Rhodoligotrophos defluvii: one gene and its partner. Each later gene encodes a partner of the first gene's protein in a complex. Links are inferred from orthologs where the notes say so. Each region holds a gene or a part of one and is shown on either strand. Other genes may lie near its edges.

Region 1 (3,510 bases):
GATCGAGGACATGAAACTGAACGAGCTGAATGACAACCCCGGCGCCCGCCATCGCGCCAAGCGACGCGGCCGTGGCGTCGGCTCCGGCCTCGGCAAGACGTCCGGTCGCGGCGTCAAGGGCCAGAAGGCGCGCTCGGGCGTGGCCGTGGTCGGCTTCGAAGGCGGCCAGATGCCGATCTACCGCCGGCTGCCGAAGCGCGGCTTCAACAATATCCACGCCAAGAGCTTCAACGAGATCAATCTCGGACGGCTGCAGCAGGCGATCGATGCCAAGCTGATCGACGCCGGCAGCACGGTGACGGTCGATACGCTGGTTGCGGCGGGCGTTCTGTCGCGCCGTCTGGACGGCGTGCGGCTGCTCGGCAATGGCGAGCTCAAGAGCAAGATCTCGATCGAGGTGAACCACGCCAGCAAGTCGGCGCGCGCGGCTGTCGAGAAGGCCGGTGGCAGCCTGGTGATCGTGGGTGGCCCGTCGGCCGAGGCGGGCGAAGCGGCCTCCTGAATTCAGGCTTGGCACGCGGCGTGTTGCCGCATGCGGCCGCACGCGTCGAGCATGGGGCGGAAGGCTTGGTAAACTGTTCCGCCTGGGTAAGCCGGTAGGCTCATGCGGCCGCTGCCGGAGGAAATCTTCGGCGCCGCCTGGCGGGCGTCGGGTGCCTCGCCCATATGAACGGCAAGGGGTACCCGCTCGAGGGACAACATGGCATCAGCAGCAGAGCAGCTTGCCGCGAACATCAATCTCGCGGCCTTTGGCAAGGCGACTGAACTCAAGAAGCGGATCTGGTTCACGCTGGGTGCTCTGATCGTCTACCGGCTCGGGACCTACATCCCCGTTCCCGGCATCGATCCGACCGAGCTTGCCCGCCTCGTTCAGCAGAACTCGGCCGGCATTCTGGGTTGGATCAACGGCCTGGCCGGTGGCGCGCTCGGCCGCATGGCCATCTTCGCCCTGAACATCATGCCCTATATCTCGGCGTCCATCATCGTGCAGCTGATGACGTCGGTATCGCCCCATCTGGAGGCGCTGAAGAAGGAGGGCGAGCAGGGCCGCAAGACCCTCAATCAATATACCCGGTATGGCACCGTTATCTTGGCTGCGGTTCAGGCCTACGCAATCGCCGTCGGGCTCGAGACTTCGAGCAATGCGGTGCTCGACCCCGGCTGGTTCTTCCGTGCCTCGACCGTGATCACCCTCGTGGGCGGCACCGTATTCCTGATGTGGCTCGGCGAGCAGATCACCGCCCGCGGCATCGGCAACGGCATCTCGCTGATCATCTTCGCAGGCATCGTGGCCGAGCTGCCGCGAGCCATTGCCGGCACCCTCGAGCTCGGGCGGCAAGGCATCCTTTCGACCTACCTGATCATCGGCATCGTCATCATGGCCCTCGCCGTGGTCATGTTCATCGTCTTCATGGAGCGGGCGCAGCGGCGCATTCTGGTGCAGTATCCCAAGCGCCAGGTCGGCAACCGGGTCTTCCAGGGCGACAGCTCGCACTTGCCGCTGAAGCTCAACACGGCCGGCGTCATTCCGCCAATCTTCGCGTCCTCGCTCCTGCTCCTGCCGGTGACCATCGCGAATTTCATGTCGGGACAGGGGCCGGGCTGGCTGACCACCCTGACGGCGCTGCTGGGGCCGGGCCAGCCGCTGTTCCTGCTGATCTATGTGGCGCTGATCGTCTTCTTCTGTTTCTTCTACACGGCCATCGTGTTCAACCCCAAGGACACGGCGGATAACCTGAAGAAGCACGGCGGCTTCGTCCCGGGCATCCGCCCGGGGGAGCGCACGGCGGAGTATATCGACTATGTGCTGACCCGTATCACCCTGGTGGGCGCCATCTATATCGCCGCCGTCTGCCTGCTGCCGGAGATCCTGCGCTCGTATTGGGCGCTGCCGTTCTATTTCGGCGGCACCTCGCTCTTGATCGTGGTCAGCGTCACCATGGATACCGTCGCGCAAGTGCAGAGCCATCTGCTCGCCCATCAGTATGAAGGGCTGATCAAGAAGGCGAAGCTGAGGGGAGCCCGTCGATGAACGTCATTCTGCTTGGACCACCCGGGGCCGGTAAGGGGACGCAGGCCAAGCTGTTGGAGCAGCAGCGCGGGCTGAAGCAGCTGTCCACGGGCGACATGCTGCGTGCCGCCATTGCCGAGGGCACGGCGCTGGGGCGCAAGGTCGAGGCGATCATCGCCCGCGGCGACCTGGTGCCGGACGACGTGGTGGTCGGCATCATCGCCGAGCGGATCCGCGCCAAGGACTGCGCCAAGGGCTTCATTCTCGACGGATTTCCGCGCAACGTGGCCCAGGCCGAGGCTCTGGACGCGATGCTTTCGGAACTCGGCCTGAAGCTCGACGCCGTCATCGAGCTGGGAGTCGACGAGAACATCCTGATCGGGCGCATCGAGAAGCGGGCGAGCGAGACGGCGGGTGGCCCGCGAGCCGACGACAATGCCGAGGCGCTCAAGAAGAGGCTGGCCGTCTATAACGAGCAGACCGCGCCGGTTGCGGCCTATTACCGGTCGCGCGGGGTGTTGCGCACCGTGGACGGCATGGCTGACGTGGAGACCGTCAATCGCCAGATCGGGCAGGTGCTCGATCGGGCGCGAGCAGCCTGAACAGGCCCGGAGTTGCCGGGATTGGCGTGAAGTGCCAAGCCGCGTGTTGACGAAACAGCAGAGTCGCCTTACATAACGCGAACTTTGTTGCGCTCAATCGGGCTGGCCTCTGGCAATTCCCTCCGGATTGCCGAAGGTGCAGCCTTGTGTCGTTAGCGCACCCGATTGCAGGACGTTTTGAAGCCCGGGCAAGAGCCGGGCGATTGTAGGAGAAGCCGACGTGGCCCGTATTGCTGGCGTCAACATTCCGACGAACAAACGCGTGGAGATCGCGCTCACCTATATTCATGGAATCGGGCCCAAGATGGCGCGCGAGATCTGTGAAAAGGTGGGCATTCCTAGCGCGCGGCGGGTCAATGAGTTGTCGGATGCGGACGTGCTGCAGATCCGCGAGACCATCGACCGTGACTATATGGTGGAGGGCGACCTGCGGCGGGAAGTGGCCATGAACATCAAGCGGCTGATGGATCTCGGCTGCTACCGCGGCCTGCGCCATCGCCGCGGCCTGCCTGTGCGCGGCCAGCGCACCCACACCAACGCCCGCACCCGCAAAGGTCCAGCCAAGGCCATTGCCGGTAAGAAGAAGTAAGGACAAGGCTGGATCCCATGGTCAAGGACGCTACCCGCATTCGCCGCAAGGAACGTAAGAACATCACGTCGGGCGTCGCCCACGTGAACGCGACCTTCAACAACACGATGATCACCATCACCGATGTCCAGGGGAATGCGATCTCCTGGGCCTCGGCCGGAAAGATGGGCTTCAAGGGCTCGCGCAAGTCGACGCCGTTTGCCGCGCAGATGGCGGCGGAAGAGGCGGCGCGCCGGGCCATGGAGCATGGCATGCGCACCCTCGAGGTGGAGGTGAAGGGCCCGGGCTCGGGTCGTGAGTCGGCGCTG
Region 2 (11,256 bases), on another replicon or contig:
GATCGAGGAGGAGGTGCGGCAGCTCGAGCAGAAGACCGCCCGCAGTCTGGCCCAGCTCTACGAGTCTCTGCAGCCCTGGCAGAAGATGCAGGTGGCGCGGCATCCCGAGCGGCCACATTTCCTCGACTACACCCGCTTTCTGTTCACCGACTTCACCCCCCTGGCTGGCGACCGCAAATTCGCCGAGGACAGGGCGATCCTCGGCGGACCGGCCCGGTTCAAGGGCATGCCGGTGATGATCATCGGCCAGGAGAAAGGCGCCGATACCGCCTCTCGCCTGAAGCACAATTTCGGCATGGCCCGGCCAGAAGGGTACCGGAAGGCGGTCCGGCTCATGGAGCTGGCCGACCGGTTCGAGTTGCCCGTCATCACCTTTGTCGACACCGCCGGCGCCTATCCTGGCATCGGCGCAGAGGAACGTGGCCAGGCCGAAGCCATCGCCCGGTCGACGGAATGTTGCCTGCGCGTCGGTGTGCCCCTGGTCTCGATCATCATCGGCGAAGGCGGCTCTGGTGGCGCCGTGGCGCTGGCCACGGCCAATGTGGTGCTCATGCTTGAGCATTCCATCTATTCCGTGATTTCGCCCGAAGGCGCGTCCTCCATCCTTTGGCGCGATTCCACTCGCGCCAAAGATGCGGCAACGGCCATGAAGATTACCGCCGATGACTTGAAGCGGCTCGGCGTCATCGACGAAATCATCCACGAGCCGGTGGGTGGCGCCCATCGCGCACCGGAACAGATCATGACCGCGGTCGGCGAGGCGATTTCCAGTCACCTGGACCGTTTACAAAACCTGGCGCCCGAAGAACTGCGCCATGCCCGCCGCGAAAAGTTCCTGGCCATTGGCCGCAATCTGTAGCGACGAATTCACGGCAAGGAGGGCAGCCTGTGACCTGGCGACAAGGTGAACATCGATCACATTGCCAAGTGTCTTCGACATAGTTAAGGCTTTGACAACGCGTTTTGTGCAGGCTTGCGTTCCCGGGGGAAGAGGGTTCATCAGCCGTGACGTTCCCGATGGTTTTGAGGTTGTTTCTTGTCGCTTGTCTGAGCCTTGTTCTCGCGGCCTGCAAATTCAGCACTGAGCCCGACAAGGCGCTCAAGCCGCTGTCGAAGGAGACCAAGGCCCTGCTTGCCGCGAAGGGAGTGGCGCCCGGAGCGCCTCTCTATGTGCGCATCTTCAAGCAGGAATCGGAATTCGAGGTCTGGATGGCCAACGCGTCCGGCACCTACACCCATGTCAAGACCTACAATGTCTGCAACTGGTCTGGCGACCTCGGGCCGAAGCTGAAGGAAGGCGACAAGCAGGCGCCGGAGGGCTTCTATGTGGTGACCCCGGCCCAGATGAACCCGCGCAGCGCCTATCACCTCTCCTTCAACATCGGCTACCCCAACGCCTTCGATAAGGCGAACGGCCGCACCGGCTCGGCCCTCATGGTTCATGGGGGCTGCCGCTCTGCTGGTTGCTATGCCATGACCGACGAGGCGGTCGAGGAAATCTTTGCGCTGGCGCGCGAGGCTTTCATCGCCGGGCAGCGAGACTTCCCGATCGCCGCCTTTCCCTTCCGCATGACCGACGAGAACATGGCCTTCCGCAAGGACCACGAATGGTATGCCTTCTGGCAGAACCTGAAGGAAGGCTACGACTTTTTCGAGAAGAACCGGCGCCCGCCAATCGTAGGCGTGCAAGATAAGAAATACGTGTTCTTCGACAGCAACAGCGCGGTACCCGACGTGTTCCGCGTTAGTGCCGCCAGCGCAAGCCCTGATGCCCCCCGCCTGATCCAGGGGTGGTGACGGGCCTGCTCCTGATGCCTTTTGCGCAGCTACCGCACCGCCCCGTGGCAGTGCTTGTACTTGCGTCCTGAGCCGCAAGGGCAAGGCGCATTCCGTTGCACCTTCCCCCATGTTGCGGGGTTGTTCGGGTCGACCGCTGCCGCAGACGCTGCGCCAAAGCGCGCCGCCTGCCGCCCGAATCTGCCTTCCGCTTCCGCCATGGCCAGGGCCAACTCGTCTTCCCCCGTGAATGGATCCGCATGATGCGCCTGCATCGGCGGCAGGGCATCGTGCCGCAGCAACTCCGGCGGCGGCGCCTCCTGCATGATCTCGACCCGCATCATCTGGGCGGTGACCGCTTCGCGCAGCTTGGCCAGCATGCCCTCGAACAGGGTGAATGACTCGGTCTTGTACTCGTTCAGCGGATCGCGCTGCGCATAGCCGCGCAAGCCCACTGCCTGGCGCAGGTGCTCGAGCATCACCAGGTGCTCGCGCCACAGGTGGTCTAGCGTCTGCAGCAGCACCGCCTTCTCGATCTGCCGCATGATTTCCGGCGTGAAGCGTTGCCGCTTGGCTTCATAGGCCTCATCGACCGCCTTGAGGATGCGCTCGCGGATCTCCTCGTCCGCTATACCCTCCTCCCGCGCCCAATCCTCGATCGGCAGGTCGAAATTCAGAACCTCCTGCACCCTCTGGTGCAGGCCGGCCGCGTCCCATTGCTCCGCATAGGCCCGCTCGGGGATGTGCTCCGCGACTAGGTCATGCACCACCTGGTGGCGCATGTCATCGATGGTCTCCGAGACCTCCTCGCCGCGCATGATCTCGATGCGCTGCTCGAAAATCACCTTGCGCTGGTCGTTCATGACATCGTCGAACTTGAGCACGTTCTTGCGAGCATCGAAGTTCCGCGCCTCGACCTTCTGCTGCGCCTTCTCCAGCGCTTTGTTGATCCAGGGATGCACGATCGCCTCGCCCTCCTGGATCCCGAGCCGTTGCAGCATGGTATCCATGCGCTCCGACCCGAAGATGCGCATCAGGTCGTCTTCGAGCGACAGGAAGAACCGGGAGCGGCCGGGGTCGCCCTGCCGGCCGGAGCGGCCGCGCAGCTGGTTGTCGATGCGCCGGCTCTCATGGCGCTCCGTACCAACCACGAAGAGGCCGCCCGCTGCGATCGCCTGGGCCTTGCGCTCCTCCACCTCGGCGAGAATCGCATCGGCGCGCCGCTTGTACTCCTCCTCGTCGGTGACGTCCGCAAGCTCCGTTTTGATGCGCATCTCGGCATTGCCGCCAAGCTGAATGTCGGTGCCGCGGCCCGCCATATTGGTGGCGATGGTGACCGCGCCCGGCACGCCGGCCTGAGCGATGATCTGCGCCTCCTGTTCGTGATAGCGCGCATTGAGCACGCTGTGCGGGATCTTGTGCTCCCGCAGCATAGCGGACAGGATCTCGGATTTCTCTATGGACGCCGTGCCCACCAGCAGCGGTTGGCCGCGCTTGCGGCAATCCTTCACCAGCTCGATGATCGCCTGATACTTCTCGCGAGCGGTACGGTAGACCTCGTCGTCTTCGTCGAGCCGCTGGACCGGTTTGTTGGTAGGTATCTCCACCACTTCCAGCTTGTAGATATCCAGGAACTCGTTGGCCTCGGTCATGGCCGTGCCAGTCATGCCGGCCAGCTTCTTGTAGAGCCGGAAGTAGTTCTGGAATGTGATCGAGGCGAGCGTCTGGTTCTCGGGCTGGATCGCCACCCGCTCCTTCGCTTCGAGCGCCTGGTGCAGCCCGTCGGAATAGCGGCGCCCGGGCATCATGCGGCCGGTGAACTCGTCGATGATGATCACCTGGCCGTCCTTCACGATATAGTCCCGATCGCGCTGGAACAGTTTGTGCGCCTTTAGCGCCTGGTTGACGTGGTGCACGACGGAAACGTTCTCTACGTCGTAAAGCGATTCGCCCTCCAGCAGCCCCGCTTCCTGCAGCATCGTCTCGAGCAGCTGGTTGCCTTCTTCCGTCAGGGTGACTGTCCGCTGCTTCTCATCCACCTCGTAGTGCTCCGGCGCGAGGCGCGGGATGAACTCGTCGATGGTGAGGTAGAGTTCGGACTTATCTTCGAGCGGACCTGAGATGATGAGTGGCGTCCGCGCCTCGTCGATGAGGATCGAGTCCACCTCGTCCACGATGGCGAACTCATGCCCGCGTTGCACCATGTCCTGCAGGTCGAACTTCATGTTGTCGCGGAGATAGTCGAACCCGAGCTCGTTGTTGGTGCCATAGGTGATGTCGCAGGCATAGGCCTCGCGGCGCTGCTGGTCATCGAGCCCGTGGACGATGCAGCCGACCGTCAGCCCCAGGAACTTGTAGATGCGGCCCATCCACTCCGCGTCGCGCTGGGCAAGGTAATCGTTCACCGTCACCACATGCACGCCCTTGCCGGTCAGGGCGTTGAGGTAGCCCGGGGCAGTCGACACCAGCGTCTTGCCCTCGCCGGTGCGCATCTCGGAAATCTTGCCCTCGTGCTGGACCATCCCGCCGATCAGCTGCACGTCGAAATGGCGCTGGCCGAGCGTGCGCTTGGCCGCCTCGCGCACTGTGGCGAAAGCGGGAATCAGCAGGTCATCCAGGGTCTTGCCAGCCGCGAGTTGCGCCTTGAACTTATCGGTTTGCGCTTTCAGCTCGTCGTCGCTGAGCTTCTCCATCTCCGGCTCGAGCGCATTGATCGCCGCGACCTTTTCGGAATAGCGCTTCAGCCGCCGCGTATTCGACTGACCGAAGATCTTTGCGGTGAGCGCTGAGAACGAGACCATGAGCAAAGTCCTTAAGGGGCAATCGCATCGGCGGCATTGCCACGCCTTGGCAACATTATTTCCCGCGTCTTCTAATCGAGGGAAGGGGTGAGCGCAATTTGCGATGTGTCGCGCTCGGCCGGGGGTTCCAGCCACGCTCGCACCCGCCTCGTAAAAACGTGATCGGGCATAATGACGGCAGAACGCCGCATCGCTCCCTCAAATAGTCGCCCCAATAGCCGCTTTCAATCGCGGGCCGCTTGGGTTTGCCCCATCTTGGCCGCTTGCCAGGAGGCGGCTTTCCCGCCATTGTGGCGCCGATGGGGCTCAACAGGAAAGAACAACCCAGGCGCCCGTCGGCACAATCTCGCCGAAATATTGGACCAAGAGACGAAGCTGAAGAACCCGCGCGGAGGCGTGGCGGTAAGAGGTTGGGAGATACTATGACGTTGAGATACGGGCTGTGCACAGCCGCAGCCGTTGCGATCGCCGCGGCGATCGCGCCGTTGGCGCAAGCGCCCGTGGCGCAGGCACAGCAGGCGGCGCCGGATGACCCGGTGGTGGCGAAGGTCAACGGCTATGAGATCAAGGCTTCGGAGGTGAAACTCGCGGCGGATGACCTGCCGCAGTTGGCTGAGGTGCCCCCGCAGCTTCGCTATGCCTTCGTGGTCGAGTATCTTGTCGAGCGGCATCTGATGGCACAGGAGGCCGTCAAGGAAGCGATCGCCGAGACCAACGAGTATAAGAAGCGGCTTGCCTTCTACCAGGCCAAGGCGCTGCGCGACGCCTATTTCCACGAGAAGATCCAGCCCACCGTCAACGAGGAGGATGTCCGCAAGCTCTACGACCAGGAAGCCGCCAAGGTGAACAGTGTCGAGCGTGTGCATGCGCGCCACATCCTGGTCGACACCGAAGAGCAGGCCAGGGACGCCCTCGCCAAGATCGAGGCTGGCGCCAATTTCGCCGACCTCGCCAAGCAGATCAGCAAGGACGGCTCGGCTCAGTACGGTGGCGATCTCGGCTTCTTCAGCGCCGACGAGATGGTGCCCGAATTCTCAAAGGCCGCCTTCGCCCTTCAGCCTGGCCAGGTGTCTCAGCCCGTGCAGACCAACTATGGCTGGCACATCATCAAGGTCGAGGAGCGCAAGGTGGGCGGCGCCGAGCCTTTTGACAAGGTGAAGAACGGCCTGCGCATGATCGTGCTCCGCCAGAAGGTGCAGGAGAAGGTGGCTGAGCTCCGCAAGAGCGCCGATGTCGAGATGGTCGACCCAGACCTGCAACGCCTGCAATCGCAGATGGAGCAGATGCGCAACGGCCAGATGCCTACCGTCTCGGGTGAGGGCGGCACCAAGCCGGCCGCGCAAGGACAGTAGACGAGGCCCCGGGCGCGGCTATTATGACGCGGCGGCGCGGCCCTCGGGCTGGCCGCCCGCTTCTGTTGCTGACGACACATCAAGCCTTGGATCTGACTGATGGCTGCCAAGCACCCCGTCTCGCCTCTCGCGCCAGCCGGCTTTCCCGCTTTGCCTCCGGTCCAGGGGGTCCGCTTCGCCGCCGCCGCGGCCGGCATCCGCTATAGCGGCCGCACCGATTTGATGCTGGCGGTGATGGACGAAGGCACGGTGGCAGCGGGCGCGCTCACCCGGTCGAAAACGGCCTCGGCGCCGGTGGACTGGTGCCGGCGGCAGCTAGACCATGGTCGCGCCCGTGCGCTCTTGGTCAATTCGGGCAACGCCAACGCCTTTACCGGCCGGCTCGGCGACGAAGCCGTGAGGGTGAGCGCCGAGGCTCTGGCCAGGGCTGTCCGGTGCCCTGTAGACACCGTTTACCTCGCCTCCACTGGTGTCATTGGCGAGCCGCTGCCCACCGAGCCGATCGTCCGGGCCCTCGACGCCGGCCTTGCCTTGAGGGTCTCGGCGGATGCCTGGGAAGAGGCGGCCCGGGCCATCATGACCACCGATACCTTTCCAAAGGCGGCGACCGCTACCGCCAATGTCGGCGGCGCCACGGTGACCATCAACGGCATCGTCAAGGGCTCCGGCATGATCGCCCCGGACATGGCCACCATGCTGGGCTTCATCTTCACCGACGCGGCCATCCCGCAACCGGTGCTGCAGGAGCTGCTCTCGGCAAGCGCGGACAGGAGCTTCAACTGCATCACCGTCGATAGCGATACCTCGACCAGCGACACCGTGCTGCTGTTTGCCACCGGCCAAGCCGGCAATGCCTTACCCGCCCGCGCGGACGAGCAGTTGCTCGCCGATTTCCGCCGGGCGCTCGATGAGGTAACCCGCGAGCTGGCGCTGCTGGTGGTGCGCGACGGCGAGGGCGCACAGAAGCTGGTGACCATCACGGTGACCGGCGCCGATTCCGATTTGGCCGCCCGCCGCATCGGCCTGGCGATCGGCAATTCGCCCCTGGTCAAGACGGCCATTGCCGGTGAGGACGCCAACTGGGGCCGCATCGTGATGGCGGTGGGCAAATCGGGTGAGGCCGTCTCGCGCGATAATCTGCGGATCGAGATCGGTGGCGTACTCGTCGCCGCCCATGGCCAGCGGGATCCCGCCTACCGGGAAGAGCAGATCGTGCCGCATATGAAGGGCCGCGAAATCGATATCGCGGTGGATGTCGGGGTGGGGCGGGGGCGCGCCACTGTGTGGACCTGCGATCTCACCCACGGCTATATCGACATCAACGCCGATTACCGCAGCTGAATTCCAAAACCGCGAGATCGTGAGCAAATGAAGATGGTGCTCGTCGCCGCCTGCGCCTTGGTCGATGCCGATGGCCGCGTGCTCATCGCCAAGCGCCCGGAAGGCAAGGTCATGGCCGGCCTTTGGGAGTTTCCCGGCGGCAAGGTCGAAGCCGGCGAGACGCCGGAGCGAGCACTGATCCGCGAGCTGAAGGAGGAGCTCAGCATCGACGTGACGGCCGCCTGTCTGGCGCCGCTAACCTTCGCCAGCCACACTTACGAGCATTTCCACCTGCTGATGCCGCTTTATGTCTGCCGCCGCTGGTCCGGCGCCGTGACTGCGCGCGAAGGCCAGGAATTTGCTTGGGTCAAGCCCCTCAATCTGCGGAATTATCCGATGCCGCCCGCCGACTTGCCGCTGATCCCGCACTTGCGCGATGCGCTCTGACCACCGCGGAAGCTTGTGCTCCACCGTGTTCAGCGCATCCGCCAGCCTCGCCTTGGCACTGCCAGGTCGCAACGGTTTCTGCTGGTTCTCATGGGGCGCCCAGCCGATCAGATAGATGATCTGGAATGTCGCCCGGACACGCCCATCCGGATCGGAGAACTGCTGGACATAAGCTTCGCAGGCATCCATCAGCACCGAACGTCGCAGCGGTCGCCTGCTGCGGGAGACGAGCGCATTGCCGGCTCCCATCGCCTTGAGGTCCCGCATGAGGGTGAGCGGGTCCGCATAGCGAACCGTCAGCCGGTCTGCATCAACCACCGGCAGGGCGAAGCCGGCCCGCTGCAGCAGGGCGCCGGCGTCGCGGATATCGAGGAAGGGCGATACGCGCGGCGATGCCCCGGACGAACTCTGTGCCTCCGCCAGCAGCAGCGATGTACGCAACTCGCTCAGCGTATCCCCGCCGAACATGGCAGCCAGAAGCAAGCCGTCCGGACGCAAGGCCCGCCGCATTTGAATGAGGGCGCCGGGCAGATCATTCACCCAATGCAGGGTCAAGCCGCTGATGATGCAGTCGAGACTTCCTTGCGCGAAGGGCAGGGCCTCCTCGTCGCAGACCAGATCGGCGCCGGGATGATCCGTCACGTCAGCTGCCAGAGGCAGACCGATCCGCTCCGGCATGCCCAGCGCGGTGGCGAACTGCCGCGCGCCAGCGGCGAGCACGACGCTTGCAGAGAACCGGCGGGTGATCAGGCTCAGCCTGTCTGCAAGCTCCGGGATGACGGCGGCGCTGAGAAAATCCGCCGCGCCGCCGCTGCGGGCGAGCGCCGCGGTGCGACGGGCGCGGACCAGCGCGCGGTCGAACACCACAGGTGTCAGGCTTGCGGGGGAGCTGCGATCGGCTGCCATGGCTACAAATATGGCGATGACGATCGAATGCGCCAGCTTTGCGTAAGAATGGTTGTGGATTTCGTGGGCCGGCGGCGGGAACCTCTTGCTCTTTGCTCAGGGGCGGCGGCCAAATAGCCAGCGCGAGAAGGGCACATGGACCACGCGGCACGATGGAGCGCTGAGTTCGGGACGGCCGCAAGGCTGGCGCTCGACCTCGTCCTGCCGCCCCAATGCCTGTGCTGCAAGGCGCGGACAGCGACCCCGCGCAGCCTCTGCGCCAAATGCTGGCAAGGGCTGACCTTCCTCGAGCCCCCCTTGTGCGATCGGCTCGGCATTCCCTTCCCCTATGATCAGGGCGAAGGGGTGCTCAGTGCGTTGGCCCTCGCGCGGCCGCCGCTTTTCGCCCGGGCGCGCGGTGCCGTCGCCTATGACGAGATCTCGCGCGAGCTGGTGCATGCCGGCAAGTATCGCGATCGGCATGACGCGCTCAACTGCATGGCTCGCATGATGATGCGGGCCGGCCGCCACCTCATCGCGGATGCGGATCTCATCGTGCCGGTGCCTTTACACTGGAAGCGCCTATGGTCGCGGCGATACAACCAGTCGGCCATACTGGCCCGCAAGATCGCGAAGGCCAGCGGGCGCTCCTGGGCACCACGCGCGCTGAAACGGGTGCGCGCCACCTCCTCCCAGGTCATGCTGGACGAGCGCGCCCGCCGTCGCAATGTCCGCAAGGCCTTTGCGGTGCCCCCGGTTCATCGGGGTCTTGTCGCGGGAAAGCGCGTTCTGCTAATAGATGATGTGCTCACCACAGGCGCCACCAGCAGCGCCTGCACGAAAACCCTGCTCGCCACAGGCGCAAGCGCGGTTGACGTGCTTGTGTTCGCGCTTGTCTTGGACCCCGCGCACATCCATATATGACAGGGATGTGGCGGTCTGGCCGCAGCCCTAGGGCGGCTAGGCAGTTTCCGGTCGCCTCATAAGGGAAATCGCAGCACGGATATGGCCAAGGTCACGATCTACACGACGAGCACCTGCCCTTATTGCCTTGCAGCAAAGAGCCTTCTTAACCGCAAGGGTGTTACCTTCGAGGAAATAGACGTCGCGGGCGACCCGGACCGGCGGGCGGCAATGACGCAGCGCGCCAATGGCCGGCGCACAGTCCCGCAGATCTTTATCGGCGATCGCCATGTGGGCGGCTTCGATGACGTGAATGCGTTGGACAGGGCCGGCAAGCTGGATGCCCTGCTCCAGGCGTAGTGAGGATCATATGAGCGGATCGCCGTCTGCCAAGTTCACCGCGGCCTGCGTTCAGATGTGCTCCGGCCGTAATGTCGAGGCCAATATCGAAGCGGCTGTGGAACTCGTCACCGACGCTGCCATGGCCGGCGCCAGTTTCATCGCCACGCCAGAAATGACCTCGATCATGGAGAACGATCGGCCGAGGCTGCTCGCTTCCCTGAAGCCCCAGGACGAAGATCCGGCGCTGCATCGCCTGTCGGCCTTGGCGCGTGAGCTCTCGGTCTGGCTGCTCATCGGCTCGCTGCCCATTCGCCAGGGCGAAAAGGCGGTTAACCGCTCATTTCTGATCGATCCGCAGGGCGCGATCGCCGCCCGCTACGACAAGATTCACATGTTCGACGTCGATCTAGCCAATGGAGAGAGCTACCGCGAGTCCGCGAGCTTCGTTGCGGGGGAGGAGTCAGTCATGGCTGATCTGCCGTGGTGCCAACTCGGCATGACCATCTGCTACGATGTACGCTTTCCTCAGCTCTACCGCGTGCTTGCCGAGAGCGGCGCGAGCGTCTTCTCGGTTCCCGCCGCTTTCACGAAGCAGACCGGCGAGGCCCATTGGCATGTGCTGCAGCGCGCCCGGGCCATCGAGAACGGCGCTTTCGTCATTGCGCCGGCCCAGGGCGGCCGCCACGAAAACAAGCGTGAAACCTATGGCCATAGCCTGATCGTCTCACCCTGGGGTGAAATCCTGGCGGAAGCCGGCACCGAGCCTGGCATTATCCTGGCCGAGATCGACCTGATCCTCGTTGCGCAGGCGCGCGAGCGCATTCCCTCGTTGAAGAACGGCCGTGCGTTCAGCTGCCCGCGCCCAGCCCCCACCCTGAAGGCTGCGTCATGATCCGCTACGACCTGGTTTGCGGCGAGGGCCATGAGTTCGACGGCTGGTTCGCCAACAGCGAGACCTTCGAGAAGCAGGCCGCGGCGAAGCTGATCGATTGCCCCCATTGCGGCGACACGGCGGTGAGTAAAGCCATCATGGCCCCGCGCATAAATCGCGCTGGCGAGGCCGAGAAGGGCAAACAGGCCGAGCCGCCGACTGCGCCCCCGGAAATGGCCGAGCTGATCACACTGCTTCGGCGCATAAAGCGGCACGTGCTGGAGAATGCCGAGAATGTGGGTGAGCGCTTCGCCGAAGAGGCGCGCAAGATCCACTACGACGAGGCCGAGCGCCGCAGCATCTATGGCGAGGCGTCGGCCGAGGATGCGCGTGCCCTCCTCGAGGAAGGTATCGAGATCCATGCCCTGCCGGTGCTGCCGGAAGAGGCGAACTGATACTGCCGTTTTCTGCGAATCCCGTCACGCCCGGCCGCGCCTTGCGCCGAGCCGGGCATCCAGGGGAATACGGTACCGGCTTGCCTCTTGGCCCTAGACTCTGG

Evidence for each region.
Region 2: the proteins of secY (region 1) and secA are in contact, whole or in part, in a crystal structure (PDB 3DIN), measured with the Thermotoga maritima proteins. The link is inferred for Rhodoligotrophos defluvii from one-to-one orthologs. Residues at the interface, in WP_004081795.1 of Thermotoga maritima: Glu108, Gly109, Glu110, Glu111, Ala236, Glu237, Arg238, Arg239, Ile240, Thr241, Ile242, Gln243, Tyr244, Ala245, Arg246, Arg247, Val248, Thr249, Gly250, Arg251, Arg252, Val253, Tyr254, Gly256, Ala257, Ser258, Thr259, Tyr260, Leu261, Pro262; in WP_004082002.1 of Thermotoga maritima: Glu261, Ala262, Arg263, Lys300, Ala301, Arg302, Thr303, Ile304, Ile305, Leu323, Tyr324, Asp325, Pro326, Val329, Ser330, Tyr333, Ile336, Lys340, Phe345, Val349, Glu363, Phe364, Tyr374, Ser375, Gly376, Gly377, Glu393, Ile395, Thr482, Ser483.

Annotation. Positions count from the first base shown.
Region 1 is NZ_SZZM01000005.1:246,377-249,886, forward strand. The notes cover bases 1-2,866. They hold secY (preprotein translocase subunit SecY), read left to right. Parts: upstream 1-700; coding sequence 701-2,032; downstream 2,033-2,866. Other genes in these bases: rplO (50S ribosomal protein L15), read left to right, coding at 11-502; E4P09_RS20360 (adenylate kinase), read left to right, coding at 2,029-2,613; rpsM (30S ribosomal protein S13), read left to right, coding at 2,834-2,866. In the rest of the region: more of rpsM, read left to right, coding at 2,867-3,202; rpsK (30S ribosomal protein S11), read left to right, coding at 3,220-3,510. UniProt on the Escherichia coli protein: The central subunit of the protein translocation channel SecYEG. Consists of two halves formed by TMs 1-5 and 6-10.
Region 2 is NZ_SZZM01000006.1:236,321-247,576, reverse strand. What follows is about bases 1,627-4,942. They hold secA (preprotein translocase subunit SecA), read right to left. Parts: upstream 4,578-4,942; coding sequence 1,827-4,577; downstream 1,627-1,826. Other genes in these bases: E4P09_RS22200 (L,D-transpeptidase family protein), read left to right, coding at 1,627-1,797. Outside these bases: E4P09_RS22205 (acetyl-CoA carboxylase carboxyltransferase subunit alpha), read left to right, coding at 1-859; more of E4P09_RS22200, read left to right, coding at 1,018-1,626; E4P09_RS22190 (peptidylprolyl isomerase), read left to right, coding at 5,000-5,929; bifunctional glutamate N-acetyltransferase/amino-acid acetyltransferase ArgJ, read left to right, coding at 6,029-7,270; 8-oxo-dGTP diphosphatase MutT, read left to right, coding at 7,298-7,696; E4P09_RS22170 (ComF family protein), read left to right, coding at 8,738-9,505; grxC (glutaredoxin 3), read left to right, coding at 9,587-9,844; E4P09_RS22160 (carbon-nitrogen hydrolase family protein), read left to right, coding at 9,855-10,718; E4P09_RS22155 (DUF1178 family protein), read left to right, coding at 10,715-11,152. UniProt on the Escherichia coli protein: Required for protein export, interacts with the SecYEG preprotein conducting channel.